Regions from separate parts of the Pseudarthrobacter sp. W1I19 genome, predicted to be linked through region 2. Evidence: riboswitches for the same ligand, from Rfam matches in the RefSeq annotation. Region 2 holds a riboswitch; each other region holds the start of a gene.
The links. A riboswitch is a leader RNA that binds a small molecule or an ion and turns the genes downstream of it on or off. The one in region 2 is predicted to bind thiamine pyrophosphate.
Positions count from the first base shown of each region.

Region 1 (10,107 bases), 420 kb from region 2:
CTGGCCCAGGTCGCCGTGGATCGCGGCGGCGGCGAACCCGCGGTCCACCAGTTCCTCGGCCACCTTGGCGGCGGTGCGCTTGGTCTTGGTAAAGATGATGGTGCGTCCGCGGCCCTTGGCCTGGAGGATGCGGGCCACCACCTCGATCTTGTCCATGCTGTGCGCGCGGTAGATCAGCTGGCGGATGTCGCGCTTGGTCAGGCCTTCATCCTCCGGGTCCGCGGCACGGATGTGGGTGGGCTGCGTCATGTAGCGGCGGGCCATGGCGATGACGGGGCCGGGCATGGTTGCGGAGAACAGCAGGGTCTGGCGGACGGCCGGCGTGGCGGCAATAAGGGTTTCGACGTCGGGCAGGAAGCCAAGGTCCAGCATCTCGTCGGCCTCGTCCAGGATCACGATCTTGACGTTTTTCAGGCTCAGGTGCTTCTGCTTGTAGAGGTCGATGAGGCGGCCCGGGGTGCCCACAACAACCTCCACGCCCTGCTTCAGGGCTTCCACCTGGGGCTCGTAGGCGCGGCCGCCATAGATGGTGGCAATGCGGGCGTTGCGCTTGCGGGACGCGGTCTGCAGGTCATTGGCCACCTGCACTGCGAGTTCGCGGGTGGGAACGATGACCAGGGCCTGCGGCGCACCGGGGACCGCGAGCTTGTCATAGCCGGGATCGTCCTGGCCCACCACGCGCTGCAGCGCGGGGATGCCGAAACCGAGGGTCTTGCCGGTACCGGTTTTGGCCTGGCCGATGATGTCGTGGCCGGACAGGGCCACCGGCAAAGTCATGGCCTGGATGGGGAACGGGTGTGTAATTCCGGCGTCGGCCAGGGATTCCACGATGTCGGCGCGCACGTTGTAGTCAGCGAAGGATTTTTCCGCGATCTCATGCGGCTTCTCGTCCGAGATGATGGTTTCTTCGGGCTCGATGGTTTCGGTGCCGGACTCGTCGGTCAGAAGCTGGTGGGTATGCAATTCACTCACTGGGGAGTTTCCTTATTCATTTGGGCAATGGCGCTGCCTGCTCAACGGGCCTGCCGTAAGGCTGTTCCGGAGCACGCTCGGGCGCACAAGCAATTCCAGTGGAAGCCGATCGCGGGCTATCTAAATGCTGGCACTGGTGACCAGCGGGTAATTCTCAAGATCGCGTAGGGGCGGGCTTGTTGGTTTCAAATCAAGGAAATCAACGACCGGGCATCCATTTCTACTCCTTCAGTCTAGCCGCAGCGAGCCCAAATACCGGCTTTGGGCCTTCAACACCGCCCCGGTGCTGCTATTGCACCAGCTCGAAATGGACTTCCCGCGTTGCGATATCCGAGGAAACCAGGCGCACCCGGACCTTGGTTCCGGGCTCCAGCTCGCCGGCACAGCGGGCCGTCACCGCGGGGTCCGCGATCTGGATGGTCCCCGAACTGCCGTTCCCGTTGCCGTTCCCGTTCTTGCCGTTGCCGTTTTTCCCGTTGTCCTTTTGGGGCTTCGACCCGGAAATGACAATCGCGTCGAACTCCTGGCCCACGTGGTTGACCAGCAGGGCCGCCTCCACAGTGTCCAGGGCCATTTTCTCCATGCGCGACGCCAGCTGGTCCGATCCGGCCATGATTTCGGGCAACGTTGGCAGGGCCTCCCGCGCCCAGCCCGGTACCTTGCCGCCGTTGCTCAACGCCTCACAGATGACCAGGACAAATCGGTCCACCAGGCGGCGTAGCGGGGCAGTGGTGTGCGCATAGGCGGCGCCGATGGCGGACTGGATGGCATCTTCGGGCACGGATCCGTCAAAGGCTGTGTAGGCAGCGCCGCGGAACAGCATCCCGGCGGAGTGCATGATGGCCAGCTGGCGGGGATCGGTGGGGTCCAGGCTCCGCAGGTACTCTCCGTAGCTGACCTCACCGTCCCAGGGCTTGCCCAGCGCTTCGGTCTGCAGCCGGAAATGGTTCAGCGAGCGCTCATCGGGCGATGGCATGGTGCGCAGGATGCCCACTTTTCCCGTGAGCATAAGGCGGGCGGCTGCCATTCCGGTCATCAGCGAGATCTGGGCGTTCCAGTCCTCCACGGGAAGCTGGGGAGCGGCGGCGATCCGGTAGCTGCCGTCGGGCAGCTGGACGATCTCCTGGTCGGGCATGTTCAGGCTGGCGCCGCCACGCGCCCGCTCCAGTTCCACACGCTTGAGCCCCACCTCTTTGAGGAGCCGCAGCACCGGCGGGGCCGTTCCGGCGTCGAGTTCCGACTGTGTGCCCTTGTAGCTGAGTTTGGCCCGGCTGCGGATACGGGCCCGCCTGACGGCGACGGATGTAACCTCCGCGGCGCTGTCCAGGCGGAAATCCCAGACGAATGCAGAGCAGTCCTGGTCCGGAAGGAGGCTGCCGGCCTGTTCGCTGATGATTTCCGGATGCAGCGGGATCCGCCCGTCGGGGACGTAGAACGTCTGTCCGCGGCGCCTTGTTTCCGCGTCCAACGGTCCGCCGGGCATAACGAATGCGGGCACGTCGGCGATGGCATAGAGCACGTGGTACCCGTCGCCGTCGGGCTCGATGAACAGCGCCTGGTCCAGGTCGGTGGAGGAAGCGGGATCAATGGTGACGAACTCGACGGCGGTCAGGTCGTAGGCAGGCAGCTGCAGGGATTCCACGGCTGCTTTCGCATCAGCCACGGCGTCGTCAGGGTAGGCGCCGGGCAATTCCAGTTCGGTCCGCAGCGCACTGAGTGCCGCCTCGAGCGCGTTGTTGTGCTCGTGGACGTTGGGAGCCAGCCGATGGTGTGACACGAAAATCAGCCTAACTCGAATTCCGGCGATAATGCAGGCATCCGGGCCGGGAAGGGCGCGACGGTAAAAGCAGGGTAACGAGCGTCAGCAGACGGAATCGGCAGTGGGCCGCATCGCCAGTGGCCGGGGCAGCCTCAGGAACCGGGGGCATCCAGGGCCGCGAGGAGCGATGCGGCGGCGGCTGCCGGATCGTCGGCTTCCGTGATGGCCCGGACCACCACGATCCGGCGGGCGCCTGCTTCCACCACCTGCTCAACATTGCCGTGGTCAATGCCCCCGATGGCAAACCAGGGGACACCGCCGTCGGACTGTCCTTCCTGCCCCGCAGCACTGGCAGCCGCGGCGGCGTACTTCACCAGCTCAAGCCCGACGGCGGCCCGCCCTGGTTTGGTGGGCGTCGCCCACACGGGGCCCACGCAGAAGTAGTCCAGCCCCGCGGGCCCGGCGGCTGCCGCGAGGGCTGCGTCCACCTGCTTCGGTGCATGGCTGGACAGTCCGATGGCTGCATTGCCGTTGAGCAGGGTGCGCGCGGCAGCGAGGGGGAGGTCTTTCTGGCCGATGTGGAACACGGGCGCGCCGGACAGCACGGCGATGTCAGCCCTGTCATTGACAGCCCACAGCCGGCCGTGGCGCTCCGCGGTTTCCTTCAGCATGGCCAGGAGTTCCAGCTCCTCCGCGGCCTCGATGGTTTTGTCCCGGAGCTGGATGATGTCCACGCCGCCGGCAAAAGCGGCATCTACGAACTGCCCGAAATCGCCTCGGTCCTTGCGGGCATCCGTGCAGAGGTACAGGCGCGCGGAGCTGAGGCCGTTGCTGATTTTGGTGGTGCTGAGGACATCGGTGCCGGCGGCAGGAGTGTGGGACACATTCATGGGGGCAAGCCTAGTTCCTCTACACTTGCCTCGTACTGCGGGAGCCCGCGGCAGCTGTCACAAAGCGCCGGGCTGAGAGGGCGTCAGAGCCGACCGCTTGACCTGATCCGGCTAGTACCGGCGTAGGGAAGGAGACACATGGGCGCACTATCTGGCCGCGGCGCAACGGAACAACAGGCCGCGCGCGCCGGCGGCACCGTCCGGGCCGATGTCGCCGTGATTGGCGGCGGAGTGACCGGCCACGGCATCGCCTGGGAGGCACAACGCTCCGGACGTTCCGTGGTGCTCATCGACGACGCCCCGGGTTCCGGGGCCAGCTGGGCGGCCGCCGGAATGCTCGCCCCCGTCAGCGAACTGCACTACCAGGAGGAGGGCCTCCTGGAGCTGATGCTGGACAGCTCGACGCGGTGGCCCGCTTTTGTTGCCGGGCTACGGGCAGCATCCGGTGCTGATCCGGGATACATCACGACGCCGACCCTCGCCGTGGGTGCCGACGCCGCGGACCGCCGGGCGCTGATGGACCTGCGCGGAGTACAGCAGGCCAACGGACTCACCGTGGAACCGCTCACCGTCCGCGAAGCCCGCCGGAGGGAGCCACTTCTAAGCCCGGCCATCGCCTGCGCGCTGGACACCCCGGCCGATCACCAGGTGGACCCAAGGCTGCTGGTGGACTGCCTGCGGCGCGCGCTCGCCGGCCACCGCGGCCAAGGCAGCGGCAGCGACGCGAACGGGACCAGGGACGAGGGTGCCAACAGTGGGACCGGGGGCGATGGCACGGCTGTGGCCGGCGCCGCCGACGGCTACTCCGTGCCGGACAAAGCACGAGGGCTGCTGTGGCAGGACGGGGCTGTTGCCGGCGTGCAGTTGGCCGGTGGCGGAACCGTGCTGGCCGGCGAGACCGTAGTTGCAAACGGGCTGCAGGCGGCGGAACTGGAGTCCCTCCCGGAGGGTCTGCACCTTCCGCTGCGGCCCGTCTATGGGGACATCCTGCGGTTGGCAGTGCCCCGGCATTTGCAACCGTTGGTGGCGTCCACCGTCCGCGGACTGGTGCGCGGGGTCCCGGTGTACATCGTTCCCCGCCGGGACGGCACCGTGGTGATCGGGGCGACCCAGCGTGAAGACGCGCCCTCCGCGACCGACGCCGTTTCTGCCGGCGGCGCCTACCAACTCCTCCGCGACGCGCAGGTGCTGCTTCCCGCCGTCGCCGAACTCGAACTGCTCGAATGTACCGCCCGCGCCAGACCTGGAACCCCGGACAATGCCCCGCTGCTGGGGCGCGTGCCCACAACGGAGGGCGCGGGCCAGGCCGGCGGACACACCCCCGGGCTCATCATCGCCACCGGGTTCTTCCGGCACGGCGTCCACCTGACGCCGGCCGCAGCCGCCATCTGCCGGGACCTCCTGGACGGCCACGAGGACCCCCGCTGGGCGCCCTTCAACCCGGCCCGCTTCAGCGGGGTACCTGCACCCGCCGCACCTACCCGCTTCCCAACCGGCCACCCGAGCCACCAACCGCCCACAAAGGAAACAGTATGAACATCACCTTGAACGGAACCCCGCACCCAGTGCCGGATGGTGCTTCCATCACGCAGCTCGTCAGCCAGGTCACCGGCCGCCACCTCAGTGCGGACGGGCAGGCCACGGATGGCCAAAAGCTCGGTGTGGCCGTGGCACACAACGCACAGGTAGTGCCGCGCAGCCAGTGGTTTGCCACTGCGCTCGCGGACGGCGACGAGGTCGAACTCGTCACGGCCGTGCAGGGAGGCTGACCCATGGGCGGAACCATCACCACCTCAACCTCCCCGGCGCTGCAGGACCCGCTGGTCATTGACGGCGTCGAACTGGAATCCCGGCTCATCATGGGCACCGGCGGCGCCCCCAGCCTGGACGGCCTCGGCGCTGCGCTCCTCGCTTCCGGCACCAGCCTGACCACCGTGGCCATGCGCCGCTACTCGACCGCGGAATCAGGCTCGCTGTTCCAGCTGCTCGTGGACCACGGCATCCGGGTGCTGCCCAACACCGCCGGCTGCTTCACAGCCCGGGACGCCGTGCTCACGGCGGAACTGGCCCGTGAAGCGCTGGAAACCGACTGGGTGAAGCTGGAAGTCATTGCCGACGAACACACCCTCTTGCCGGACGCCGTGGAACTGGTGGACGCCACTGAGCAGCTCGTCAGCAGAGGCTTCAAGGTGTTCGCCTACACGAACGACGATCCTGTCCTGGCCCTCCGGCTCGAGAACCTTGGCGCCACGGCTGTAATGCCGCTCGGATCACCCATCGGCACGGGGCTTGGCATCCTGAATCCGCACAATATTGAACTGATTGTGTCCCGGGCCTCGGTTCCGGTTGTGCTCGACGCCGGCATCGGGACGGCCTCGGACGCAGCCCTGGCCATGGAACTGGGCTGCGACGCCGTCCTGCTGGCCACGGCCGTGACCCGGGCCCAGAATCCTGCGCTCATGGGGGAGGCCTTCAAACACGCGGTAATCGCCGGTAGGCTGGCGAAGACGGCCGGCAGGATACCGCGCCGCGAACATGCACTGGCGTCGTCGGCCATGGAAGGCCGGGCCGAGTTCCTCTAGCCCTTCCGGCCAAGCGGCGGCCCGGGCATGCGCAACGCACAAAGGAGCAGCCATGTCCAGCAAGGACGTTCTTTCCCCCGAACGGCTCGAGGACGCCCTGGCAGTCCTGCCCGACTGGCGCTATCGCGGCGGCGCCCTCCTCACCGTGTATAAAATGCCGACGTCGGCTGCCGCGCTTGAGCTGATGGCCGCCGTCGGGCGCCTTGCCGAGGAACAGAACCACCACCCGGACCTGGACTGGCGGTACAACAGGGTGTTCCTCCGCTACACCTCCCATGACGCCGGGGGAGAGGTGACCGCGCGCGACGTCGGAGCGGCTGAGGCAGTCAGTGAGGCCGCCGCCGCGGTCCATGCCGTTGCGGAGCCCGCGAAGCATCCAGCAGCCGCCTGATCATGCCGCGCGTTCAAACGCCTGTGACCACTGCCCAGGGCAGTGGTCACAGGCGTTTAGCGTTGAGGGTGCCGCCGGTTAGAGCCGCAGGATCGCGGTGAGCCGTTCCAGATCCCGCTTGGCCCGGACGCGGCCCAGGAAGATGACTGCCGCCACGGCCGCTGCTGATCCGAGCACCATGGGAAGGACCCACGGCATCCAGGTCAGCCCCGGACGGTACCCGAAACCTGCGGCCATCAGGATGATCCAGCTCAACGCTCCCACGGCCACGGCGACGCCGGCCGGCACGCCAACCCCGTATTTCGTATGGCGTTTGTCGTTGGCCCAGACGATGAAACCTGCGGCGGCTGTCACCAGCACCACGATGGTCAACGAAAGCATGGCTCTCCTCGGAATAACCGCCCTGTCCGGACGGCAGCGGCTAGAACTGGCCGAAACCTACGCGGCGCTGTTCTTCGGCGCCGATTTCGACGTATGCCAGGGCCTTGCCGGGAACAATGATCAGGCGTCCCTTGTCATCCTTCAGGCGCAGGTCACCGCCGTTGCTGATGGCTTCCTCGACAACCTTGGCCACGGAGTCTGCGTCCTCGTTTGACTCGAGCACAATTTCGCGGCCAACGTTCTGAACGCCGATCTTTACTTCCACAGGGGGCCTCCCAGCCAGTTCACGTTTCTCGGTTATGTCTTATTTGTAGTCTAGGACTCTTTGGGGAAGCGAGAGATTCCGCGCCAAGCTAAACGGTAAATGAGGTCGCTGGCCACATCGAGGTCCAGGTTGCCGTCTGTTTCCAGCCAGTAGCGCGCACTTACCTGGGCCATACCGGCAAGCCCGCGGCCCAGCAGTTCCGCTTCCAGATGGGGAAGTTTGGTGTCCTCCGCGATGACGCGGGCAATGGCATCCGCGAACGTCCGGTTGAAAGTCTCCAGCCGCGAGCTGACATCGGGATCATTGATCAGGTCAGACTCGAAGACCAGCCGGTGGGCCTGGTCATCGTTGGCGATGAACTGGAAATAGGCGCGCATAACGGCCTGAACGCGTTCATCGTTGTCCGTAGTCGAGTTCAGCGCCCCGAGCATCAGCTCGGTGAGGGAGGCCAGATGGCTTTCCAGAAGGGCCAGGTACAGCTCCCGCTTTGAGGGGAAATGCTGGTAAAGGACAGGCTTGCTGACGTGGGCGGTCTCGGCGATCTCGTCCATGGCGGCGCCGTGGTACCCGTTTGCCACAAAAACTTCCTGTGCTGCGGAAAGGAGCTGTGCGCGTCTTTCGTCCCTGGGAAGCCGGGCGGACCGTTGCCCGGCGGGGCGCGGGGCGGTTTGCGGTTCGGCTGCGGACGGGCGGCCGGCCCGTGCTTCATGGACCACAGTTGTCCTTCTTTCCCTTGCTGTTACCCCCACTCTACTTCGGGGTAATATGACCCGGCGGTATCCCGGGGCATACATTGAAGTATGGCTTCGACATTCACCGCAAATGTTTCAACAGTTTCACTGGATCCGCTGGTTGAACCGGCTGGTGAGCTGACTGCTGCCGAGGTGGAGCGCTACTCGCGGCACCTCATCATTCCCGAGATCGGCGCGCTGGGACAGCGGCGGCTCAAGAATGCAAAGGTGCTGGTGATCGGTGCCGGCGGGCTGGGGTCACCGGCGCTGCTGTACCTCGCCGCCGCAGGGGTGGGCACCCTGGGCATCATCGACGACGACGCCGTTGACCTCAGCAACCTGCAGCGCCAGGTTATCCACGGCGTAGCGGACGTGGGCCGGCCCAAAATCGAGTCGGCACGGGACTCCATTGCCGCCCTCAACCCCTTGGTGGACGTCCGGCTGCACGATGTCCGGCTGGATGCCAGTAATGCCCTGGAGCTGTTCGCTGACTATGACCTGATCCTGGACGGCGCCGACAACTTCGCCACCCGCTACCTGGTCAACGACGCCGCCGCCATCCTGGGCAAGCCCTACGTCTGGGGCTCCATCTTCCGGTTCGACGGCCAGGTGAGCGTCTTCTGGGAGAAGCATGGCCCCACGTACCGCGACCTCTACCCTGAAGCGCCACCCGCCGGCTCGGTGCCTTCCTGCGGTGAGGGCGGTGTGTTCGGCATGCTCTGCGCCGCCGTGGGATCGCTGATGGTGACGGAGGCAGTCAAGCTGATCACCGGCGTCGGGCGTTCACTGCTGGGCCGCGTGGCACTCTTTGACGCCCTGGGCGGAAGCTGGCGCGAGATCCGCGTGTCGAAAGACCCCGCGGCCGCGCCCATCACGGAGCTGACGGATTACGAGGCCTTCTGCGGCATCACGCCGGCGGCCCCGTCGGATACTGAACACACCGTTACGGCAACTCAACTGGCCACCATGCTGGCGTCGCGCAAGGCGGGGCTGAAGGACTTCGAACTGGTGGATGTGCGGGAATCGGGGGAGTACGACATCGTCCGGATCGACGGCGCCACGCTGATCCCGCAGGGCCGGATCCTGGCCGGCGAGGCGTGGAATGAACTGCCGCAGGACAAAGAGATTGTGTTCCACTGCAAAGCCGGCACCCGGTCCGCCAACGTGCTGGCTGCGGCGCAGAAGGCGGGCTACCAGCGGGTGAGCCATCTCGACGGCGGCATCCTCGCCTGGGTGCGCGACGTGGAACCCCACAAGCCCGTCTACTGAGGCACTTGAGCTATCACTTTTGGTCCCCAAAAGGGCGGCAAAGGGACCAAAAGTGATAGCTCAAATGGGGGTGGTCAGGCCGTTTCGCGGCCGATGTCATCGTGGTCCACCGGGCACTCCGCCGGGGGGACTGCGCGTGCGGCGGGCTGCTCAACGGTGATGCCGTAGAGCGCTTCCAGGGCGGCCACATATTCGTCCTGCTGGCCGTTGGCTGCCAGTTCGCGGGCGCGGACGGTGGGGACGTGAAGCAGTTGCTTGACCATGCGTCGGAGGGCGAACTCCACTTCTTCGGCAGCAGCGGTGCAGCCGTGCCGGGCGCGGACTTTCTCCATTTCCGCGTCGAGCACGTTCATGGTGTGCCGCCGCAGGGCAACAATGGCGGAGTCCACGGACCGGGCCTCCCGCTCCTGCTCGAAGGCCTTGGCAGCGCCGCTGACGATGCCGCTTGCCTGGGCCAGGGATTCTGCCTGTTCCTGCGGTGCGGCCAGGCGCACGGACTCCAGGGTCAGCAGCTCGACGCCGTCCAGCTCGCCCACGCCGGGGTCAAAGTCGTGGGTGAGGGCGAGGTCTATGGCGATCAGCGGCTGGGGCGAATCTGCACGGACCTGCGCAAGCTCGTCGGCCTCAACCCGGGTGTCCGAACCGCTGCAGCCGATCATGACGTCCGCGGCGGCAACGGCAGGCCGGAGAGACTCTTCGTTAAGGGCGGTGCCCCCGCGGGTGGCCACAAAGCCTTCGGCACGGCCGGAGGAGGAGAAAACGGAAATGTCGGTGCAGCCGCGCTCACGCAGCAGCGCCATGGTGGCGCCGGCGTAGGCGCCGGTTCCGAAGACCACCACCTTTTTGGTGGTCCAGTCAGGGTTTTCG
Region 1 covers NZ_JAUSZR010000001.1:1,334,517-1,344,623, forward strand. The annotation lists gene QF038_RS06275 (DEAD/DEAH box helicase) at 1-972, opposite strand, end outside; gene QF038_RS06280 (RNB domain-containing ribonuclease) at 1,262-2,749, opposite strand; gene thiE (thiamine phosphate synthase) at 2,884-3,621, opposite strand; TPP riboswitch at 3,649-3,767, shown strand; gene QF038_RS06290 (FAD-dependent oxidoreductase) at 3,760-5,157, shown strand; gene thiS (sulfur carrier protein ThiS) at 5,154-5,390, shown strand; gene QF038_RS06300 (thiazole synthase) at 5,394-6,203, shown strand; gene QF038_RS06305 (4a-hydroxytetrahydrobiopterin dehydratase) at 6,256-6,594, shown strand; gene QF038_RS06310 (hypothetical protein) at 6,673-6,975, opposite strand; gene QF038_RS06315 (DUF3107 domain-containing protein) at 7,016-7,240, opposite strand; gene QF038_RS06320 (TetR/AcrR family transcriptional regulator) at 7,291-7,956, opposite strand; gene moeB (molybdopterin-synthase adenylyltransferase MoeB) at 8,041-9,240, shown strand; gene QF038_RS06330 (glutamyl-tRNA reductase) at 9,315-10,107, opposite strand, start outside.
Region 1: it holds a riboswitch for thiamine pyrophosphate, as region 2 does, so the genes downstream of both, QF038_RS06290 (FAD-dependent oxidoreductase) here and QF038_RS08250 (bifunctional hydroxymethylpyrimidine kinase/phosphomethylpyrimidine kinase) in region 2, are expected to answer to the same signal.

Region 2 (10,107 bases):
GTAGCTCATGTCCACGGCGTACTTTTCCAGTTCGGCCTCGATGATGGCCAAGTCGGAGAGGGGGTCGCGGTCCGATTCGAGGGTGCCGCAGTCCAGGACGTGGACCAGCGCCGCGCAGCGCTCCACGTGGCGCAGGAAGTGGTGGCCCAGTCCCCTGCCCTCGCTGGCGCCTTCGATCAGGCCGGGAACGTCGGCGATGGTGAAACGGACTTCACCGGCCTGCACAACGCCCAGGTTGGGGACAAGTGTGGTGAAGGGGTAGTCAGCGATCTTGGGGCGGGCGGCAGACATGGCAGCGATCAGGCTGGACTTTCCTGCGGACGGGAAGCCCACCAAGGCGATGTCGGCGATGGACTTCAGCTCAAGGACAACGTCCCTGGAATCGCCTTCGATGCCGAGCAACGCGAATCCGGGCGCCCGGCGCTTCTGCGAGGAGAGGGCAGCATTGCCCAGGCCGCCGATGCCGCCTGCTGCCGCCACAAACTCGGCACCTTCGCCCACGAGGTCCGCCAGTACGGTGCCGTCCTTGGACTTGACCACCGTGCCGTCCGGGACGGGGAGGATGAGCGTCTCGCCGTTCTTTCCGCCGCGCCAGTCGCCCATGCCCGGTCCGCCGTTGCTGGCGTGCCGGTGCGGTGCGTGGTGGTAGTCGAGGAGGGTGGTGGTCTGGTGGTCCACGCGCAGGATGACGTCGCCGCCGTTGCCGCCGTCGCCGCCGTCGGGACCGCCGAGCGGCTTGAACTTCTCGCGGTGCACGGAGACGCACCCGTTGCCGCCGTTACCGCCGGATACGTGCAGTACTACCCGGTCTACAAAGCTGGCCACGTGGATCTCCTCAGTGCTGTTTCCTGGACGCCGCGGGGCGCCAAGAAGATTGTAATGCGGTTAAAAGAACAGTGGAGCGGACCCTCAGGCCCGCTCCACCGCTTCAGAACTGGTTGTTACTCTGCAGCTGCAGCAGCAACGATGTTGACGACGCGACGACCGCGGCGGGTGCCGAATTCAACGGCGCCCGGGGTCAGGGCGAACAGGGTGTCGTCGCCGCCACGGCCAACGCCGGCGCCCGGGTGGAAGTGGGTGCCGCGCTGGCGGACGATGATCTCGCCGGCGGAAACAACCTGGCCGCCGAAGCGCTTTACGCCGAGGTACTGAGCGTTGGAATCACGACCGTTGCGAGTGGAGCTCGCGCCCTTTTTATGTGCCATTTGAAATGCCTGCCTCTAAATTCTGGGGATCTGCTGAAAAACCTGAACAGTAACGAAGGTTACTGGATACCAGTGATCTTGACCTTGGTCAGTTCCTGGCGGTGACCCTGGCGCTTCTTGTAACCGGTCTTGTTCTTGAACTTCTGGATCACAATCTTCGGACCACGGAGGTCGTTCAGGATCTCAGCTGTAACAGTTACCTTGGCCAGGTCAGCAGCGGCAGTGGTGATCTTGTCACCATCAACCAGGAGCAGCGCGGGCAGCTGAATGGTGCTGCCAGCCCCACCGGCGACGCGGTTCAGGGTAACGAAGTCTCCAACGGAAACCTTCTCTTGGCGGCCGCCTGCGCGGACAATCGCGTACACCACTTGGGAACTCACTTCTCTCGACGTTTATAACTAAATTTGCGTGCGGAACCGACTATCAAAAGCCTGGTTTCTCGCTGTGCCTCAACGCCGTGGGGTCGTAACCCAAGTGTTGGCGTAAGCACCGAAGATCTAGATTACGCTAATTTTGTCTTCGGCCGCAAATGAGGCTGGTTCCCGGCGGGTTGCTGTGATAGGTACCACAGTCCAGGTCCGGCGTCCGCACCCTGCCCCACCATAGTACCGGCCCGCACGCCGGCGGTTGTTCAGGCGTGCAGCCGCGGCGCGTCAAAGAAGTCCACTTCCAGCCGGCAGGACTGCTTGAACGCCGTGATCATCGCGTCCCTGTCCGCCGCCGAGGCCGTACGCCCTGCCTCATCCACGATGGCAATGGCCTGGCGGGTGGCGGCGGCGAAGCCCTCGTCAGCGTAGGTGCGCAGCCAGGCAGCGTACGGGTGCCCGGCAGGTTCGCCGGCGGCGAGGAACTGGGCGTGCAGGGTTGCACCCACCTCTGCGTACAGCCAGAAGCAGGGCAGGACCGCTGCGGCCAGCACTGCATAACTGCCCGACGCCGACGCGGCCGTCAGGTGGTCAACGTAAGACTTCGTCACCGGGCCAAGTTGCGGCCGGACGGCGCGGGTGCTCAGCCAGGAGCGGTGCAGCTCCGACTCGACCTCCAGGCACTGACTGGCAGACCCGGCCCAAAAGAGCTGTTCGGCCTCGGTGGGCGCCAAGGCACTCGCCCGGGCAAGCACCCGTGAATAGCCGTTCAGGTAGATGGCGTCCTGCGCAAGGTAGTACGCGAACTCCTGCTCCTGAAGGCTGCCGGAGACCAGGCCGCGGATGAAGTCCAGGGCGTAGATATCCTCCAGGTCCGGCTGGGCCTCGCTCCAGAGCCGGGCAGCGAAGCTGCCCTCGGAGGGAATGGGCGGCAGGTGGTGGAAGTGGTGCACCGGGCCGTTGCCGGTTCCCACCTCCAACGTTCCGGAGGCCTCGAGGGCGCCTGCCAGCCAGGGCTTGACTTCACGGAGCGACGCTTCCCAGTCCCCCACCCGCGCCTGGACAGTGGCCATCGCGGAGGACAGCGAACAGCCGGTGCCGTGGCTGTTCCGCGTTGCCACCCGTTCCCCGGGCAACACCACCACTTCGCCGGACAGCAGGCCCGCGGTGTTGACCAGGGCATCCGGGCACTCGTTGCCGTCCAGGTGGCCGCCCTTGACCAGCACGGTGGCCCCGGTAGCTGCGGAGAGGGCGCGTCCCTGTTCCAGGGCTCCGGCCCAGTCCTCCTGTACGTCGCCGCCTACCAGCATGGCGAGCTCAATGAGGTTGGGGGTGATGAGGTGGGCCAGCGGCAGGAGTCCGCGCAGCGCGGCTTCGGCGGACTCCTTCAGGAGCCGGTCGCCGCTGGTTGCCATCATCACGGGGTCCAGGACCACGACGGCGGGACGGACCCTGCGCAGCCAGTCCCCCACCGCTTCGATCACCTCGGCGCTGCCGAGCATTCCGATCTTGACCGCATCAATGCCGATGTCGTCGCTGACGGCGTCCAGCTGCGCGGCCAGGAAATCGGCCGGCGGCACGTGGACAGCCCGGACGCCATGGGTGTTTTGGGCGGTAAGGGCCGTGATGGCGGCCATTCCGTAGCCGCCGAATGCCGCAATGCTTTTGAGGTCGGCCTGAATGCCGGCACCGCCGGACGGATCAGAACCGGCAATGGACAGCACCCGGGGCACGGGACGGCCGGGCGGGGTGAGGGCGGGGAACGTTGACGATGCGGTTGATGGGGTGGCAGTGGGCATTGCAAGAGTCGCAGACAAGAGACATCCCTTCGCCGGTGCTAGCCGGACAGGTTCAACGGGTGTGGATCTCAGCCGGCTCTCTGCGCGGCACCCCGTGTCGGTTCCCCAGCCTAGCTTTTTTGACCGGTGAAGACAGAAGGTGACACATTGCGACCCGCACCGCGGCCCTTACGCCCTGGGCCTTGGAACCGTCCGGGCGCAGACACAGGAATGCCCGGCCGGCCACTGGTGTGGCTGGCCGGGCATTGCCTGCTGATCGTCAGCGTTGCTTGCTCCTTAGAGCTCCGAGGCCGGAACCCCTACGCCGAGGATGATGGGCGCTTCGGCTGCCTTGGTGGCCGGCTTTTCGGTGCCCGCCGGCTGGGGGGCCTTCGCCTCATGGGAATGGCCTGTGCCGCCCGCAGCCACGTTCTCATGCTGCTCCACGGTGGTTTCGTTCGCAGCACCCTGGGCACGGCTGGCGCTCCGGTGGCGCCGGGGCCGACGCTGCCGCGTCTGCTCGAGCGTGTGGTCGCTGTAGTCCTTCTCCGGCGCCTCGGCGCGCTGGGGAGCGGGCTGGGACTGCTGCGCCGGCGCCGCCTGCTCCGCCCGCGGGTTCTGCTCCTGCGCCTGCTCCGGTTCGGCCTGCTCCTGCCGCGCTTCCGTGTCCGGCTGCGCTTCCGGTTCCGTGGCCGGCTGGCCAAGGTGGGCGAACGCTTCGGCAAGCCGGTCCAGGGTCAGTGCCGGCCGAGGCTGCTGTTCCTCCGCGTGCTCCACAAACGGCAGCACGACCTTCTCGCCGCCGAAGGTCAGCACGGCAGCCGGACGGGTATCGGCGTCGCGCTTTTCAGCTGCCGGCGCGGGAGCGGGCTGCTCCCCGGCCGCCTGCTTGGCTGCCGCCACCTCGTCGTCGTGCAGGTGCGCTGCGTGGGCAGCGGCGGCGATGTTGGCCAGGGCCAGCCTGGTGGCTTCAGCCTTGGCGTGCCGTTCGGCGTCCGAGGGGTCGGGGTGCACGGTGTGGATCTGCACGGCAGCAGCCGGTGCTGCTTCGGGCTGCTGGCCGCCGCGGCCCCGGCGCCGCTTACGGTCCGGGCGGGCACCGGGCTGGTTGTTGTCCGGGCGCAGGCTGTCAGGGCGGTGACCTTCGTTGCGAGCTTCCGGTCGGCTGTCCGCACGCTGGACGTGGTGCTCGGCGGCCACGATGTTGGCGCGCCGGTGCTCCACGGGGTCGTCGTGGGTAACCACGCCGCGGCCTGCGCACGCTTCACACTGCTCGCCGAACACTTCGAGCAGCCCGGTGCCCATCCGCTTGCGGGTCATCTGGACCAGGCCCAGCGAGGTGACCTCAGCCACCTGGTGCTTGGTGCGGTCGCGTCCCAGGCATTCGACGAGCCGGCGCAGCACAAGGTCGCGGTTCGATTCGAGGACCATGTCGATGAAGTCGATGACGATGATGCCGCCGATATCGCGCAGCCGGAGCTGGCGGACCACTTCCTCGGCAGCCTCAAGGTTGTTTTTGGTCACCGTCTCTTCGAGGTTTCCGCCGCTGCCGGTGAACTTGCCGGTGTTGACGTCCACCACGGTCATGGCTTCGGTGCGGTCGATCACCAGCGAACCGCCGGAGGGCAGGAAGACCTTCCGCTCCAGCGCCTTGTGGATCTGCTCGTCGATGCGCCAGGCGGCGAAGATGTCCTGGTCCTTGGTCCATTTCTCCAGGCGGCCCACCAGGTCCGGAGCCACGTACGTGACGTAGGCCTCGATGGTGTCCCAGGCTTCCTCACCGGAGACGATGAGCTTGGAGAAGTCCTCGTTGAAGACGTCGCGGACCACCTTGATGGTGAGGTCCGGTTCGCCGTAGAGCAGCTCCGGGGCAAGGATCTTGGTGGACTTCGACTGGCTCTCGATGCCCTCCCACTGGGCGCGCAGCCGGTTGATGTCGTGCGTCAGCTCTTCCTCGGACGCGCCCTCTGCAGCGGTGCGGACAATGACGCCGGCCTGCTCGGGAAGGCGATCCTTCAGGATGCGCTTGAGGCGATTTCGTTCGACGTCGGGCAGCTTGCGGGAGATGCCGGTCATGGAACCGCCGGGCACGTATACCAGGTAGCGGCCGGGCAGCGAGATCTGGCTGGTCAGGCGGGCGCCCTTGTGGCCCACGGGGTCCTTGGTCACCTGGACCAGGACTGTGTCGCCGGACTTCAGGGCGTTTTCGATGCGGCGCTGCTTGCCCTCGAGGTTAACGGCTTCCCAGTTGACTTCACCGGCGTACAGGACGGCGTTGCGGCCACGTCCGATGTCCACGAAGGCAGCTTCCATGGACGGCAGCACGTTCTGGACCTTGCCCAGGTAGACGTTGCCGATCAGGGAGTCCTGCTGCGTCTTGGACACAAAATGCTCGGCCAGGACACCGTCTTCGAGGACGGCGATCTGGATTCTGTCGTCGCGCTGGCGGACGATCATTTGCCGGTCCACGGATTCGCGGCGGGCCAGGAACTCGGCTTCGGTGATAACGGTGCGGCGGCGGCCGGTATCGCGGGATTCGCGCCGGCGCTGCTTCTTCGCCTCCAGGCGGGTGGAACCCTTGACACTGGTGACCCGGTTGCTGACCGGCGCCTCGGTGACGGGGCGCGGTGCGCGCACACGGGTGACGGTGTTGGGCGGGTCGTCTTCCCCGCCGCCCGTCAGCTCAAGGTCCTGGTCACCGCGGCGGCGGCGGCGACGACGGCGGGAGGTGACACCGTCCTCCACCTGCCCTGCAGACTCCTCGTCGGCGTCGTCGGAGGCATCGGCGTCGGCCTCTTCGCTGCCTTCGAGATCAGCGTCTTCACCCTCGCCCGGACGGCCGCGGTTACGGCGGCCCCGACCCCGGCGCCTGCGGCGGCCGTTGGCGTCATCGGTGTCAGTGTCCTCGGCTTCGTCCTCGCCGGCTTCCGCGGCGGCGGCAGGTGCCGGACGCACGACGGTGCTCAGGTCCGGGGCCTGGAACAGCACAGAGGTGGGGGAAGCGGGTTCCAGGAACAGGGAGCCGAAGGGGCTGGCTGGAGCGGCGGATGCCTGCTCCTTAGCGGCTGTTTCGGTGGAAGCCCCTGCCGACGCCTGTGCAGGCGGCTGCGCGGCGGGAGTCTCTTCTGCGGGCTCTTCCGCGGGTGCTTCTTCCACTGCAGCCTTGCCGGTCTCATCGGCAGGCGGTACGGCGGCGGCTGGCCCGGCAGCAGTTTCCGCTGCTGCGGGTTCTGCGGCAGATTCGGTTGCGGCGGCGGGGGCAGCTTCTGCGGCAACCGGTGCGGAGGTCTTACGGGTGGCCACGCGGCGGCGCCGGACAGGCTTGGCCTCGGGCTCAACCTCCACCGCGGTTTCCGGGGTTGTTTCCCCTGCAGATTCCGGCAACTCGGGAGCTCCCGCTGCTGCCTGTGCGGCATCCGCGGCCGGGGCATCGGCCGGGAGTTGGGCGGTCTCAGTGGCTGCTTCCCCGGCAAAGGCAGGAAGCGGCTCAGCGACGTCCTCCTTCTTGCGGGAACGCGAGCGCCGGACGGGAGCTTTGGCCTCGGGAGCGGCCGCTTCCCCGGCACCGGGGGCAGGAATCAGGGGGTCATCGGCTGTGGGGGCCGCTTTCCGCCGGGTCCTGGTGGCTTTCTTCGGTGCGGCGTCGGCATCTGCGGCTACGGTCTCCGTGGCCGGTGCGTCTTCGTTAACGGCTGAAGCTTGTTCATTATCCATATGTGGCAACACTCCTGCCCCTGACGTACCGCCACATCCGGCACCCATTGGGGCACATATTGTCAAAACCCGCAGGCGTTGACAGAAGTCAAGTGGATACCTCCAGGTTCGCACCGGCAGTGGGGTGCGGCAGCCCGTGGAGGCCGGCGGGATGTTCTAAAAACCCGTTGTTCTACGTGCCACAACCAGGTGCCGCCCAATGGAGTCGCGGGAGCGCGCCGGTGGAACCGATGCCTGCCCTGCTCATCATTGGCGGTCTTGGGAACAAGCCACCGGACCGGAGTCCGAATGTGGTTCGGCTTCCAGCCACGTTCATTCTCTCATACCCGGGGTAAATCGCCGCGGAAGGTGGGCATGCGCCGTTGGCCCGAGCCCGGCGTCTGGACGTTCCGTCCAGCCTCCGGCGTTACAATCAGGGCAAGGAGCACCGGATGAAAAGGACGCCATACCCATGCCCAGTATCTCCCCCGTCAGCGGTTCCCCTGCCCCGGGACGGAGCCTGAACCAGGACAGGGACCCGGCTGCCCGGACAGCAGGAGCCGTTCCACCCATGACGCGGAACCGGCCCTTCGGCTGGCTGCTGGTGATCACGGGGGCCATCGGCTGGCTCGCCTCCGGGACCCTGGTCCTGGAAAAGCTCGAGGTCCTCAAGGACCCCAACCACGTCACCGTGTGCGATGTAAACCCGTGGATCTCCTGCGGCGAGGTGATGAAGACGTGGCAGAGTTCCCTCTTTGGCTTCCCCAATATGTTCATCGGCATCGTTGCGTTCGCCATCATCATCACGGTAGGCATGGCCCTCCTGGCCGGGGCAGCGTTCGCCCGCTGGTACTGGCTGGGGCTGCAGGCAGGTGTCACTCTGGGCTTCGCGTTCGTGGTGTGGCTGTGGTCCCAGGCCCTGTACGACATCCACGTCCTTTGCCCGTTCTGCATGATCGTGTGGGCCGCGATGATTCCATTGTTCGTCTGGACCACGGTCCGCAACATCGCCGCCGGTGTGATCCCGGTGCCTGCGAACGCAGCCCGCATCATCGGCGACTCCGGCTGGATCATCACCGTACTGCTCTACGTTGCCGTTATCGCCACCATCTTCTTCGCGTTCATCCAGGTCTTCGCAGGAACCTCCGGATTCTAAACCACCCCGCGAGATGACAGCTAAGGCCAATGTTCGCGAAGAACATTGGCCTTATCTGTCATCTCGGTGGGGTCAGCCCTGGAACCAGATCTTGATTTCGCGCTCGGCGGAGTCGGTGGAATCCGAGCCATGCACCAGGTTCTGCTGGACCTTCAGGCCCCAGTCACGGCCAAAGTCGCCGCGGATGGTGCCCGGAGCGGCGGTGGTGGGGTCCGTGGTGCCGGCCAGGGAGCGGAAGCCCTCAATGACGCGGTGGCCTTCGAAGATGGCCGCCACAACAGGGCCGCTGAGCATAAATTCCACCAGGGGCTCGTAGAAAGGCTTGCCCACGTGCTCCTCGTAGTGCTGTTCGAGCAGGTCGCGGGTGGCGTCCACCTTTTTCAGTTCAGCCAGGGTGTAGCCCTTGGCTTCGATCCGGGCCAGGATGGCGCCCGTAAGGTTGCGGGCGACGCCGTCGGGCTTGATCAGGACGAGGGTGCGCTCAATAGTCACAACTGCTCCAATGCGTTGGTATGGGTTTCGGGGACAAGTCTACGGGGACTGGCGTCAGGTGGCCTGGGGCTGCTGGTCCGGCCCGGCAGCCTGGTCCGGACGGGCTGCTTCCCACTCAGCCTGTTCCCGGGCACGCTGGCCGGCTTCCCGGTCCAGCCGGATGCCCGTGCGGATTCCATACCACCAGGCAAGGGCGAAGAGTGCTCCCACCAGGAACATGGCCGGCTCGAAGATGCCGGTGAGGATCAGGATGAGCTGCAGGATCCAGCCCAGTCCAACGCCCCACGCCTTGCTGAGGAAGGCGCATGCCACGATCATCACCACGCTCAGTCCGATGCCCACGCCCAGGATCAGCGCCGGCGGGAATTCCGCCCGGCGCAGGCCAAACACCGCCAGGGTGGCGAAAAACATCACAAATGCTTCCAGGAGCAGAACGGTGGAGGCGAACATCACCTTGGTGGAACGCCGCTTCTTGGGCATGCCCGGCCGCCACTCGCGCTGGGCCTTGGTCAGTTTGGCCATGCCCTACGCCTCCGTCTTCCCGAGCAGGATCCGGGCTTCGGCCACCAGCGTGATGGAACCGGTCACCAGCACTGCGCCGGAAAGGTCATCATTGGCTTCGGCGCGTTCCACAGCCCATTCCAGGGCGTCGTCGAGCTTCTCGGCGATGTGGACGTTGTCCTCGCCAAAGCCAAGGTCTATGGCCAGCTCGGCCAGTTCGGCAGCCGGGACGGCGCGCGGCGAGTTCGACTGGGTGAAGCAGTACTCCTCCGCCAGGCCGCCCAGGGATTCCTTAAGCTGGCGGAGTACTTCCTCCGCGTCCTTTTCCCTCAGGACCCCCACCACCGGAACCAGGCGGGTGAACGTAAAAGCCTCCTGCAGGGCTGCGGCGGATGCCTTGATGCCATCCGGGTTGTGGGCGGCGTCCACCACGATGGTGGGCGCCGTCCGGACCACTTCGAGCCGGCCCGGAGAGGTGGCCGCGGCGAACCCTTCCTGCAGCACGTCGAAGCCGAGTTCCTTCTCACCGCCGAAGAAGGCCTCCAGGGCTGCCACCGCTACGGCGGCGTTCTGTGCCTGGTGGGCTCCGTGCAGCGGCACCAGCAGGTCGGGGTAACGGCCCGCGATGCCCTGGATGGTGACCATCTGGCCGCCCACGGCCACGGTCCGGGATTCGACGCCGAACTCCACGCCTTCGAACTTGAAGGGAACGCCCACGTCCTTGGCTTTTTCGAGGAGGACCTGCGCCGCGTCCAGGGGTTGGGCGGCGCTGATGAGGTAGCCGCCGGGCTTGATGATCCCGGCCTTTTCATGGGCGATGTCTTCGGTGGTCTCACCCAGCAGGTCCGTGTGGTCCAGGGAGATGGGCGTGACCACGGAAACCTGCCCGTCTCCCACGTTGGTGGCATCCGTGATGC
Region 2 covers NZ_JAUSZR010000001.1:1,755,539-1,765,645, reverse strand. The annotation lists gene obgE (GTPase ObgE) at 1-825, opposite strand, end outside; gene rpmA (50S ribosomal protein L27) at 942-1,205, opposite strand; gene rplU (50S ribosomal protein L21) at 1,265-1,573, opposite strand; gene QF038_RS08250 (bifunctional hydroxymethylpyrimidine kinase/phosphomethylpyrimidine kinase) at 1,837-3,369, opposite strand; TPP riboswitch at 3,377-3,474, opposite strand; gene QF038_RS08245 (Rne/Rng family ribonuclease) at 3,646-7,062, opposite strand; gene QF038_RS08240 (vitamin K epoxide reductase family protein) at 7,514-8,197, shown strand; gene ndk (nucleoside-diphosphate kinase) at 8,270-8,689, opposite strand; gene QF038_RS08230 (DUF4233 domain-containing protein) at 8,744-9,211, opposite strand; gene QF038_RS08225 (folylpolyglutamate synthase/dihydrofolate synthase family protein) at 9,215-10,107, opposite strand, start outside.

Region 3 (10,107 bases), 1.6 Mb from region 2:
TGGGCCAGCGGTTCCACGCCTGCGTGCGGTAGCTCTCGAAGCCGGTCTGCAGACCGTTCCAAAAGGGTGAATTGGCGCTGAGGGCAGTGAGCACGGCCAGCTTGTCGCGGATCCGGTCCAGCACTGCCACGCCCTCATCGTGCGACTCGATGTAGGTGTGTACGTGGAAGCCGCACGTCAGTTGCTCCTGTGCGGTCAGGCCAAACCGTTCCAGCATCTTGGCATAGCGGGGATCAGGAGTGGTGTGGCTGGACAGCCCCAGCGGCGAGGTGGCCAGGGCCGCCACGCGTGCATTGTTCTTCTTGGCAGCCTTGTCCGCAAGCGCCCGGCCGGCCCGGATCTGTTCCAGAAGCTCTGCGTATTCCAGGCATGGCCTCGTCTGGGTCTCTATCTGCTCCAGCTTTAGTTCGGCGCTCAGGCCCATCCCGTCGCCGGCCTTAAGAACGTGGCCGCCCTTGGCGTCCGGACCCTGCGGATCGTCAGGAGCGTCGTCAGCTGCCATTCGGCGCCCGGACAGCAGTGCATCAGCCAAGGCCAACGGTTCACCGCTCTCCGGATCAACGATCAGGAGTTCTTCCTCGACGCCGAATGTACGCATACTCACATTCTGCGACAGGGCAGGGCATTTTGAGGGCCTTCAACACTTCATGACGAAGCGTGAATGGTCAGTCCTGGAAGTACTCCACCTTGGCCCCAATGGTGTTGAGCCGCTCCGCCAGGTCCTCGTAACCGCGCTCGATGACGTAGATGTTCCGCAGCTCGGACACGCCCCTTGCGGCCAGCATGGCCAGCAGCAGGCAGGCCGCCGGGCGGAGCGCCGGCGGGCAGCCAACCTCCGCCGCGCGCCACCTGGTGGGCCCGTTGATGTAGATCCGGTGCGGATCCAGCAGTTGCACCTGCGCCCCCAGCCGGTTCAGCTCCGTGAGATAGATTGCCCGGTTTTCGTAGACCCAGTCGTGGATCATGGTCTGCCCGTTCGCATTTGCGGCAATCACGGCAAAGAACGGCAGGTTATCGATGTTCAGGCCCGGGAACGGCATGGGATGGATCTTGTCCTCGGGAGCGTGCAGCTCGGACGGTTTGGTGGTCACATCCACCAGCCGGGTCCGGCCGTTGCGGGCCACGTACTCCTCGGATATCTCCAGCCGCTGGCCCATTTGCTCCAGTGTGGCCAGTTCAATCTCCATGAACTCGATGGGCACCCGGCGGATGGTCACCTCGGAATTGGTGACGATACCGGCGGTAATGAGGCTCATGGCCTCAATGGGGTCCTCTGACGGGAAGTATTCGATCTCCGCATTGATCATCGAACGGCCGGTGATCTTCAACGTGGTGGTACCCACGCCGTCGATGCTGACACCGAGCATCTGCAGGTAGAAGCACAGGTCCTGCACCATGTAGTTGGGGCTGGCGTTGCGGATCACCGTGGTCCCCTCCCGGTGCGCCGCTGCCATGATGGCGTTCTCGGTGACGGTATCGCCGCGCTCGGTCAACACGAAGGAACGGTCCTGGGTATCGGCAGACGGGGCCTGCACGGCGTAGAAACCCTGGGTGGCTTCCACGCTGAGGCCGAACTGGCGCAGCGCCTGCATGTGCGGCTCCACGGTGCGGGTGCCGAGGTCGCAACCGCCAGCATACGGAAGGCGGTACACGGAGGACTCATCCAGCAGGGGTCCCAGCAACATGATGACGCTGCGGGTGCGGCGGGCTGCCTCCACGTCCATGGCGTCCAGCTCCAGGACCTCCGGACGGCGGAGCTGAAGGTCGGTGTCGTTAAGCCAGGTGCATTCGACGCCGATGCTGGTGAGCACCTCCACGATGCGGTTGACTTCCTCAATGCGGGCAAGGCGGCGGAGTACGGTGGTGCCCCTGTTGATAAGGCTGGCACACAGCAATGCGACGCCGGCATTCTTGCTGCTGTTGACGTCCACAGCACCGGACAGGGTCCGGCCGCCCTCCACGCGAAGGTGCGTCATCTGCGGTTTACCCACGTTGACGATGCTTCTGCCAAAAATGGTTTCGAGGCGCTGGATCATTTTCAGGCTCAGGTTCTGCTTGCCCTGCTCCATCCGGGCAATGGCACTCTGGCTGGTGCCGAGCTCCGAAGCCAACTGGCCCTGGGTCCATCCTTTTTCACTCCGGGCGTCCCGAAGCATGGCGGCAACGTGTTCGGCGGTCTCCTGCGTCATGCGAAAAATATATCATAAATGAGTTAGCGTCGGCTCAAAGGGCCCGACTCTGGAAGGTTTGGAGAACGTTTACCCGCTACATGCGATAGAAATCGGGTGACAACAAATTCTTGACCCTGCTCGCCGCAACGAGGACACTGGGAAGATCTCTCCCCTCAGCACCCATGGAGGTTGCCATGCTGCGGACATTACCACGCACGCGAGGGGTGGCCGCATGGGCTGCTCTGCTGCTGGCCATGCTCCTGATCCCTGCTTGCCCGGCGTCCGCAGCGCCGTCCCCCGGCGAGGGAACCCAGTCGCTCCTTGCCAATGACGTGTCCTGGCCCCAGTGCGGCAAGGACCTTCCCAAGGGCCAGGCGTTCGGGATCGTGGGTGTCAACAACGGCCTGGCGAACACCACCAACCCTTGCCTGACGGAACAGCTTAAGTGGGCCGCGACATCGTCCGGCGGCACCGCCCAGCCTAAGGTTTCCCTGTACGTCAACACCGCCAACCCGGGCAGTGCCGGCTCGTGGTGGCCCAGCAGCGACGAGTATCCCGCCGGGACCCCCGTCCGTAACCCCTACGGGCCATGCAAGCAGCAGGACTACGGCAAAGCATGTGCCTACATGTACGGCTATGCCAAGGCGTGGGATGACGCCTACATCCGCGGCATCAGCAACCCCGCCGGCTATGTCTGGTGGCTGGACGTGGAAACCGGAAACAGCTGGTCCACTTCGGACAAGGACGCCAACCGTGCAGTCCTGGAGGGCATGACGGCGTTCTTCCGCAGCATCAACGCCCAGGGAGTAGGCATCTATTCGACAGGCTCCCAATGGAGCCAGATCGTGGGAACCGTCAGCAGCTCGAGCAACCTGTACTCACTGCCCAGCTGGCTGGCCGGGGCACGCACCGTGACCGGGGCCAAGGGCAACTGCTCCAACCCGCCGCTGACTGCCGGCGGCAAAGTCAGCCTCACGCAGTTCGTGTCCCGCGGGTTTGACTACGACTACTCCTGCTTCTGAGATTCATCCCAAAGCCCCCACAACCTCAGGCCGGCCGCCTGCGCTGACACACAAAAGTCAGGCCAGACCCCGCGTCAACTTCCCAGCCACACCATATTCCAGGTTCCTGCCCAGAGGGCAGCTGCAAAGGCTGCACCGGCCATCAGCACCCCGGCGCCCAGCACCCAGGCATCCAACCAGCTGTATGTAGACTCGCGCGCCCACGTCCGGGTTCCGCCACCGAAGCCGCGCGCCTCCATGGTCACGGCCAGGCGCGACGCACGCCGGATCGCCTGGACCAAGAGTCCGAAGCTCTGCCCCAGCGTCGCCTTCACCCGCTGCAGCACGTTGCCCCGCGAGCCTACTCCGCGCGCGCGGCGGGCCATGCCGATGGTCTGCCACTCATCAGCCAGCAGTCCCACCAGGCGCATGGCTGCCAACGTTCCCAGCACGAACCGGTGCGGGAGCCGCGCCTTTTGCGCCAGCGCGTCGGCCAGGTCGGTGGGGTCGGTACAGCTCATCAGCAGCACCGCAGGCAGCGCAATCGCCAGCCCGCGCAGCATAAAACCGGCCCCCAGCTCCAGCGATCCTTCACTCATGGTCCAGAGGCCGACGTCGATCAGCGTCTTTCCGCTGTCCGGCGCCAGGATGGAGGTGCTCCAGCCGCCCACGGCGGCGGCGATGATCAACGGCCAGCCGCGCTGCCAGAGCAGCGTGAGAGTCAGCCCGGCCAGCGGGAACAACATGAGCTCAAAGACGAGCGCCACCGAGGCGGATACCCAGTCAATGGAGAGTGCCAGTACCGCGGTCACCAGGAACACAGCAGCGAACTTGCTCAGCGGGTTGGCTCGGACCAGCAGGGCGCGGTTTGCCTGCAGGGTCATTTCCTGCCTCATGATGCAGCCGCCCGCGCCGCAGCCATCCGCAGCTCCGTCCCGCCCAGGGCTGCCGTGAACTCGGCATCATGGGTCACCGACACCACTGCAGTGCCGGCATCGAGGAGTTCGGACAGGAACGAGGCCAGCTCGGCCCAGGTGTTGGCATCCTGGCCGAACGTGGGTTCGTCCAGGACAAGGACCTGGGGATGCGCGGCCAGGACCGTGGCCACCGAGAGCCGCCGCTTTTCCCCGCCCGACAACGTATAGGGGTTGGCGTTAACGAGCTCCGTCAGCCGCAACCGCTCCAGCAGCTCGTCCACGCGCTCTTCCCCGTGGCCAAGATGACGCGGGCCGAAGAGGAGTTCGTCGAGCACTTTCCCCGTGACGAACTGGTGCTCCGGCTCCTGGAATACGGTCCCCACGCGTTCGATCAGCTGCTCCGCCTTCCACCGGTAAGGATCAATCCCGGCGCCCCGGCTCAGCGCCAGGGTGGCGGAGACCTTGCCGGCAACCGGCTCCAAAAGACCGGCAAGAGTCAGGGCAAAAGTCGATTTTCCTGCCCCGTTGGGACCCGTGATGGCGAGCGCCTGCCCGGCGCGGACCTGCGCGGAGATGCCCTGCTGCACGGGCACCGGGGGCAGCTTCCGGAACCCTTGTCGACGGGCACGGCCCCGCGAAACCGCCAGTTCCTCCGCGGCGAGGAGGAGATCACCGGTCCCGGGAACCGGGCTCTCCGTGCGCTGCCTGGTTTCCGGAACGTAACCCGGCACCCAAACTCCTGCGGAGATAAGCATGCTCCTGGCCTCGCTGAGCACCCGGTCCGGCGGCCCGTCCAGAAGTACGGCGGACTCCGTGGACGAACCGGGCTGCAGCACCACGATCCGGTCCACCAGGTCCTTCCACACGGACACCCGGTGCTCCACCACCACCAGGGTTGCCCCGGTTTTCTTCAGGCAGCGCGCCACGGCGTCGCGGACCTCCAGCACCCCGGCAGGGTCCAGGTTGGCTGTCGGCTCGTCGAGGAGGATCAACCCCGGCCGCATGGCAAGGATGCCCGCGAGCGCCAGCCGCTGCTTCTGCCCGCCGGACAGGGCCGACGTCGGGTGGTCCAGCGGCAGGTGGGACAGGCCGACGTCGTCCAGCGCCTCGTGAACACGAGTCCAAATTTTGTCGCGAGGTACGGCGAGGTTCTCGGCGCCAAAGGCGACGTCGTCACCCACCCGGGAGAGGACCACCTGCGTCTCCGGGTCCTGCTGCATCAGGCCGGCACGGCCGCGCTGCTCCCGGGGAGAGGCCCTGTCAACCAGCAGCGAACCGGACTCGTCGGATTCGCCTGCCTCGCCGTCGTCGTTAACATCGCCCAGGACTCCCGCCAAGGCATGGAGGAGGGTGGACTTGCCCGCGCCGGAGGGGCCGAGGAGGAGCACGCGCTCCCCTGGCTGGATGTCCAGGTCAAGGGCACGGACCGCAGGCTTGGCACGTCCGGCATGCCGCCAGCCCCAACCGCGGGCGCTGATGGCAGCCGGACGCACCGCAGCCGACGCCCGGTGATGGGAGGGAGCTGTCATCAGGAGAAGACTGGCTCCGTTGCTGCCTTCCGCGAGGCAAACGAGCCCAGGACTCCGGTCTTCGCCAGGCCGCGCGTGGCGATCCAGGACAGCGCACCGGCGATAACCGCTCCGGAAATGGCTGTGAAGATGATGTAGGCCAGCTTGTCGCCGCCGGAGTAGGCGATGTTCCAGCCCCACGGGGCGAAGGAGTCGTTCAGGCCGCAGAACAGGCCGGCGCCGGCACCGGCCAGCAGCGATACCGGCAGGTTGAACTTCCTGTACACGAAGATGGCGAAGATGATCTCTGCGCCCAGGCCCTGGACAAAGCCCGAGAACAGAACTGAGGCACCGTACTGCGACCCCATGAGGAGCTCGCCGGTGGCTGCGACGGTTTCGCAGAACAGCGCGGCGCCCGGCTTGCGGATGATGAGCATGCCCAGCACGGCGGGGATCATCCAGCCGCCGGCGATCAGGCCGGTCAGGGGCGGGTAGACGGCGTTCATGGGAGCTGAGACTGCGGCGGATCCCTGGGACCACGCCCAGAAAATGACGCCGCCCGCGACGGCGATCAAGGCCGCCACCACGATGTCCACGACGCGCCAAGACTTGCTGGTGGTCTTCTTTACTGCTGTTGTTGCCATGTGATCCTCCTGAGGAACAGGAGGGGAAAGCGCGGCAAGGGCACTGACTGCCGTTGCCGGACTTCGAGAACTCGACTCCCTTGCGCCGGTACTAACCGGATCAGGTTCGAGGGTCTGCGGCTGTCCGCACTCTCAGCGCCCACCTGCGGATCCTGGCATGGCCAGTGATGCCCGACGGCGGCGCTCCCCTGTCGTTGAATGATTCTGTAGGTAGATAAATTGCCCTGCTGGGCGTGGTCCAGTTTACACCGGCGGAGGGGTAGATTGTGGGCCATGACCGCCAATTTGCCGGATGTGACCGAGTTCGATCCCGATTCCGATGACACCCAGCCTGAAGGCTCCCTGCAGGCCCTCATCGCGCGGATTGAGGGAGAAATCCGCGAGCTCCAGTTCCCCCGGTTTTCCATCGACGACGCACTGAACCTTGGACTGCTGCTGGTGGAACTTGGCAAGGAGGACCAACTCCCCATCGCCATCGACATCACCAAGGGTGACCAGGTCCTGTTCCATGTAGCCCTGCCCGGAGCCACCCCGGACAACGAGCACTGGATCCGGGCCAAGCAGCGCACCGCCGCCCGCTACGAAGTGCCGTCCCTGCTGGTGGGGCTGCGCGGACGGCTCCGCGGCGGCAGGATCGAGGACCACGCCTGGTTCGACCAGAGCCGGTACGCGGCCCACGGGGGCTCCTTTCCGGTGTATGTCGCAGGGGTGGGCGCTGTGGCCACCGTGACTGTTTCGGGGCTTCCCCAGGTGCAGGACCACAACCTGGTGGTCCGGGCCCTGCGCGAAGTTCTTGGTTCCATGGGCGCTGACTAACGCCGTCCAGGCGGCAAAGTTTCGGCGGCGGGGAGGGGCATCGTGAGCAGTCCGTTGGGGGAAAACCAAGTGCGGGCTGCGGTGGACAAGGCAGAGGACGAGATGATCTACATTGGCCCCGACCATCCCTACTATCCCCTGCTCGCAGAACTTGTGGCCGCCGTCGGGAAGGCCTGGCAGCAGGGGTATGAACAGGGCCGCCACGGTGGGCACCACGCCAACCCTTACGCCTGGAACAGCCCAGAGGAGTGAACTCCGGGTAGAAAGCGTGCTTAGCTTTTATTAGTAATCATGCTTACTATGTTGTTCCCGGCTTTTGAGGAGTACAGCATATGGCGGTCAGCACCCGCGCCACCGAAGCGAGGACGGGCCTGCAGAAGGCCACACTTGCCACGGGCATCGTCTTCCTGCTGCTGGGGATTTTGGGATTCATTCCGGGCATTACCGCCAATTTCGATTCCCTGGGCCTCGCCGGACCCGGCTCTAAAGCAGAGCTGTTCGGCATTTTCCGAGTGTCAGTGCTGCATAATGCCGTCCACCTCGCATCCGGTATCGCGGCCCTGGTGATGGCCGGGACGCACCGGCAGGGGCGGAACTTCCTCATTTACGGGGGCGTCGCCTACCTCTTCCTTTGGCTGTACGGCCTGCTGATGGGCGATGACCTGCCGGCCAACTTCCTTCCCGAAAACAATGCGGACAACTGGCTGCACCTGGCATTGGGGCTGGCCATGATCGCCCTTGCCGTCCTGCTGTCGCCAAAGACCGTTCCCGCCACAAAGACCTTTCCCGCCAGCCCGGCCATGGACCGCCCGGTGCTGGACGCGGACGAGCACGACCAGACCTGAACGCCCACCGAACCCGCTGTCGAAGACGCAGCAGCGCCGCCCACCCAAAGGAGCACCATGAAGATCCCCGAACCTCGAGGTCCCATCACCAGAGCCCTCTTTCGGGCCCTCACCTGCACGCTCGGCAGTGGCGAGGGTGCCGCCGCCGTCGAGGAACTGCGCCTGCTGGCCGCACCCGAAGTGGCAGCTTCCACTGACATCATTGGTGACGACGACGTCCAACTGGCCCTCTTCTGCCTCTACGAGCTGCACTACTCGGGGCTGGAAGGGATCAGTGACGAGTGGGAGTGGGAACCCGGGCTGATCCGGGTGCGCCGCCTCATGGAGCGGCCGTTTGAGGCGGCGCTCCGTTCCGCCGCCTCCGCCGCCGGAGAGATCACCCTTCCGCCCGCCGCGGAGCTCACCAGCGACGCCGTGGCGGACATCCTGTTCGGCCTCGCTGCCAGCGACACCGGGCCCAGCGTCTCACGCTTCGTGGCCAAAAAGGCGACGCTGGACCAGCTCCAGGAGTTCCTGGTCCACAAGTCCATCTACCAGCTCAAGGAAGCGGACCCGCACACCTGGGCCATCCCCCGCCTCACCGGCAGGGCCAAGGCTGCCCTCGTGGAAATCCAGGCCGACGAGTACGGCGGCGGACGCGCCGAACGGATGCACAGCGCACTGTTCGCCCGCACCATGCGCGGGTTGGGTATGGACGACCAGTACGGCGCATACGTCGACGCTGTCCCCGCCGTCTCCCTCGCCGCGGTGAACATGATGTCCCTCTTCGGGCTGAACCGCCGGCTCCGCGGGGCCATCACCGGTCACCTGGCCCTCTACGAGATGACCTCCTCCCAACCCAACCGGCTGTATGGCAACGGCTTCCGGCGGCACGGCTTCGACGCGGATGTGACCCACTACTTCGATGAGCACGTGGAAGCCGACGCCGTCCACGAGCAGATCGCCGGGCGCGACCTCGCAGGCGGCCTGGTGGAAGCTGAGCCCGGGCTGCTCGCGGACGTCCTGTTCGGGGCGACGGCGGCCATGGCCATCGACGGCAGGCTTTCCACGCACCTCCTGGCCAGCTGGGAAAATGGAGTGACCTCGCTGAGGGCCGTATCGGCGGCAGCATGAGCACCCCGTCCGTCGAGCCGTCCGCGGAGTACATCCTGCCACTGCGGTGGACTGCCGAGTCGGAACGGGATTCGGAGCTGCAGGACCTTGCGGCCTACCTCGAGCGGCTTCTTCGGTGGATCCCGGTCACCGTGGTGGACGGCTCCGCCCCTGGCCTGTTCGAGCGGCACCGGGCCGCCTTTCCGCCCGGAGTGCGCCACATCCGTCCCGAGCCCGCAAGCGACAGCGCCGGCGGTAGCGGTAACAGCGCGGCCGGTAACGGCAAGGTGGCCGGCGTTATGACTGGCGTGCGCGCCTCCTCGGCGGAACTGCTGGTGATAGCCGACGACGACGTTCGCTACACACGCGAGTCGCTCGCCGCCGTCGTCCGTCACCTCAGCTCGGCGGACATTGTGCGGCCGCAGAACTACTTTGATCCGCTGCCGTGGCATGCCTGGTGCGATACGGCGCGGACCCTGATCAACCGGGCCTGGTCGGCGGACTACCCCGGCACCCTGGCGGTTCGCAAGAGCGCGCTGCTGGCTACCGGCGGCTACGATCCGGTGCTGTTCGAGAACCTTGAGCTGATCCGCACCGTCAAAGCCGCCGGCGGCCGGGAAAGGATTGTCCCTGATCTGATGGTTCCCCGCAGGCCGCCGAAGTTCCGGCACTTCCTCAAGCAGCGCACACGCCAGGCCTACGACGACTTCGCCCAGCCGCGGCGCCTCGCCGTCGAACTTTCCCTGCTCCCGGTGATCGCCTGCGCTGCCCGCCTTCCCGCCGGCCGCCGTCGGGCCGCCCTCCTGGCACTGGCCGCCGCCCCGGTCCTCATCGCCGAGACGGGACGACGGCGGCATTCCGGCAGGGCAGTTTTCCCCTTCCCGGCCACATTGTTCGCTCCGCTGTGGGTCCTGGAACGGGCCGCCTGCATCTGGATAGCCCTTGGGTTCAGGCTCGCCGGCGGTGTGCCTTACGCCGGGGCGCGGCTCAAGACCGCAGCCCACTCGGAAGCCGAACTTCGGCGCCGGCACCGCGGCAAGCTGGGGTCCCACTACCACTATTTGAAGCCCGCCAACGTACCCAAGGAGCAGCCATGAACCAGGAACCCGCCGA
Region 3 covers NZ_JAUSZR010000001.1:115,861-125,967, reverse strand. The annotation lists gene QF038_RS00555 (glutamate--cysteine ligase) at 1-598, opposite strand, end outside; gene QF038_RS00550 (UDP-N-acetylglucosamine 1-carboxyvinyltransferase) at 666-2,189, opposite strand; gene QF038_RS00545 (hypothetical protein) at 2,366-3,193, shown strand; gene QF038_RS00540 (energy-coupling factor transporter transmembrane protein EcfT) at 3,268-4,068, opposite strand; gene QF038_RS00535 (ABC transporter ATP-binding protein) at 4,065-5,618, opposite strand; gene QF038_RS00530 (ECF transporter S component) at 5,618-6,241, opposite strand; TPP riboswitch at 6,301-6,441, opposite strand; gene QF038_RS00525 (heme-degrading domain-containing protein) at 6,515-7,057, shown strand; gene QF038_RS00520 (hypothetical protein) at 7,100-7,309, shown strand; gene QF038_RS00515 (DUF4383 domain-containing protein) at 7,390-7,902, shown strand; gene QF038_RS00510 (iron-containing redox enzyme family protein) at 7,960-9,015, shown strand; gene QF038_RS00505 (glycosyltransferase family 2 protein) at 9,012-10,091, shown strand; gene QF038_RS00500 (CDGSH iron-sulfur domain-containing protein) at 10,088-10,107, shown strand, end outside.
Region 3: it holds a riboswitch for thiamine pyrophosphate, as region 2 does, so the genes downstream of both, QF038_RS00530 (ECF transporter S component) here and QF038_RS08250 (bifunctional hydroxymethylpyrimidine kinase/phosphomethylpyrimidine kinase) in region 2, are expected to answer to the same signal.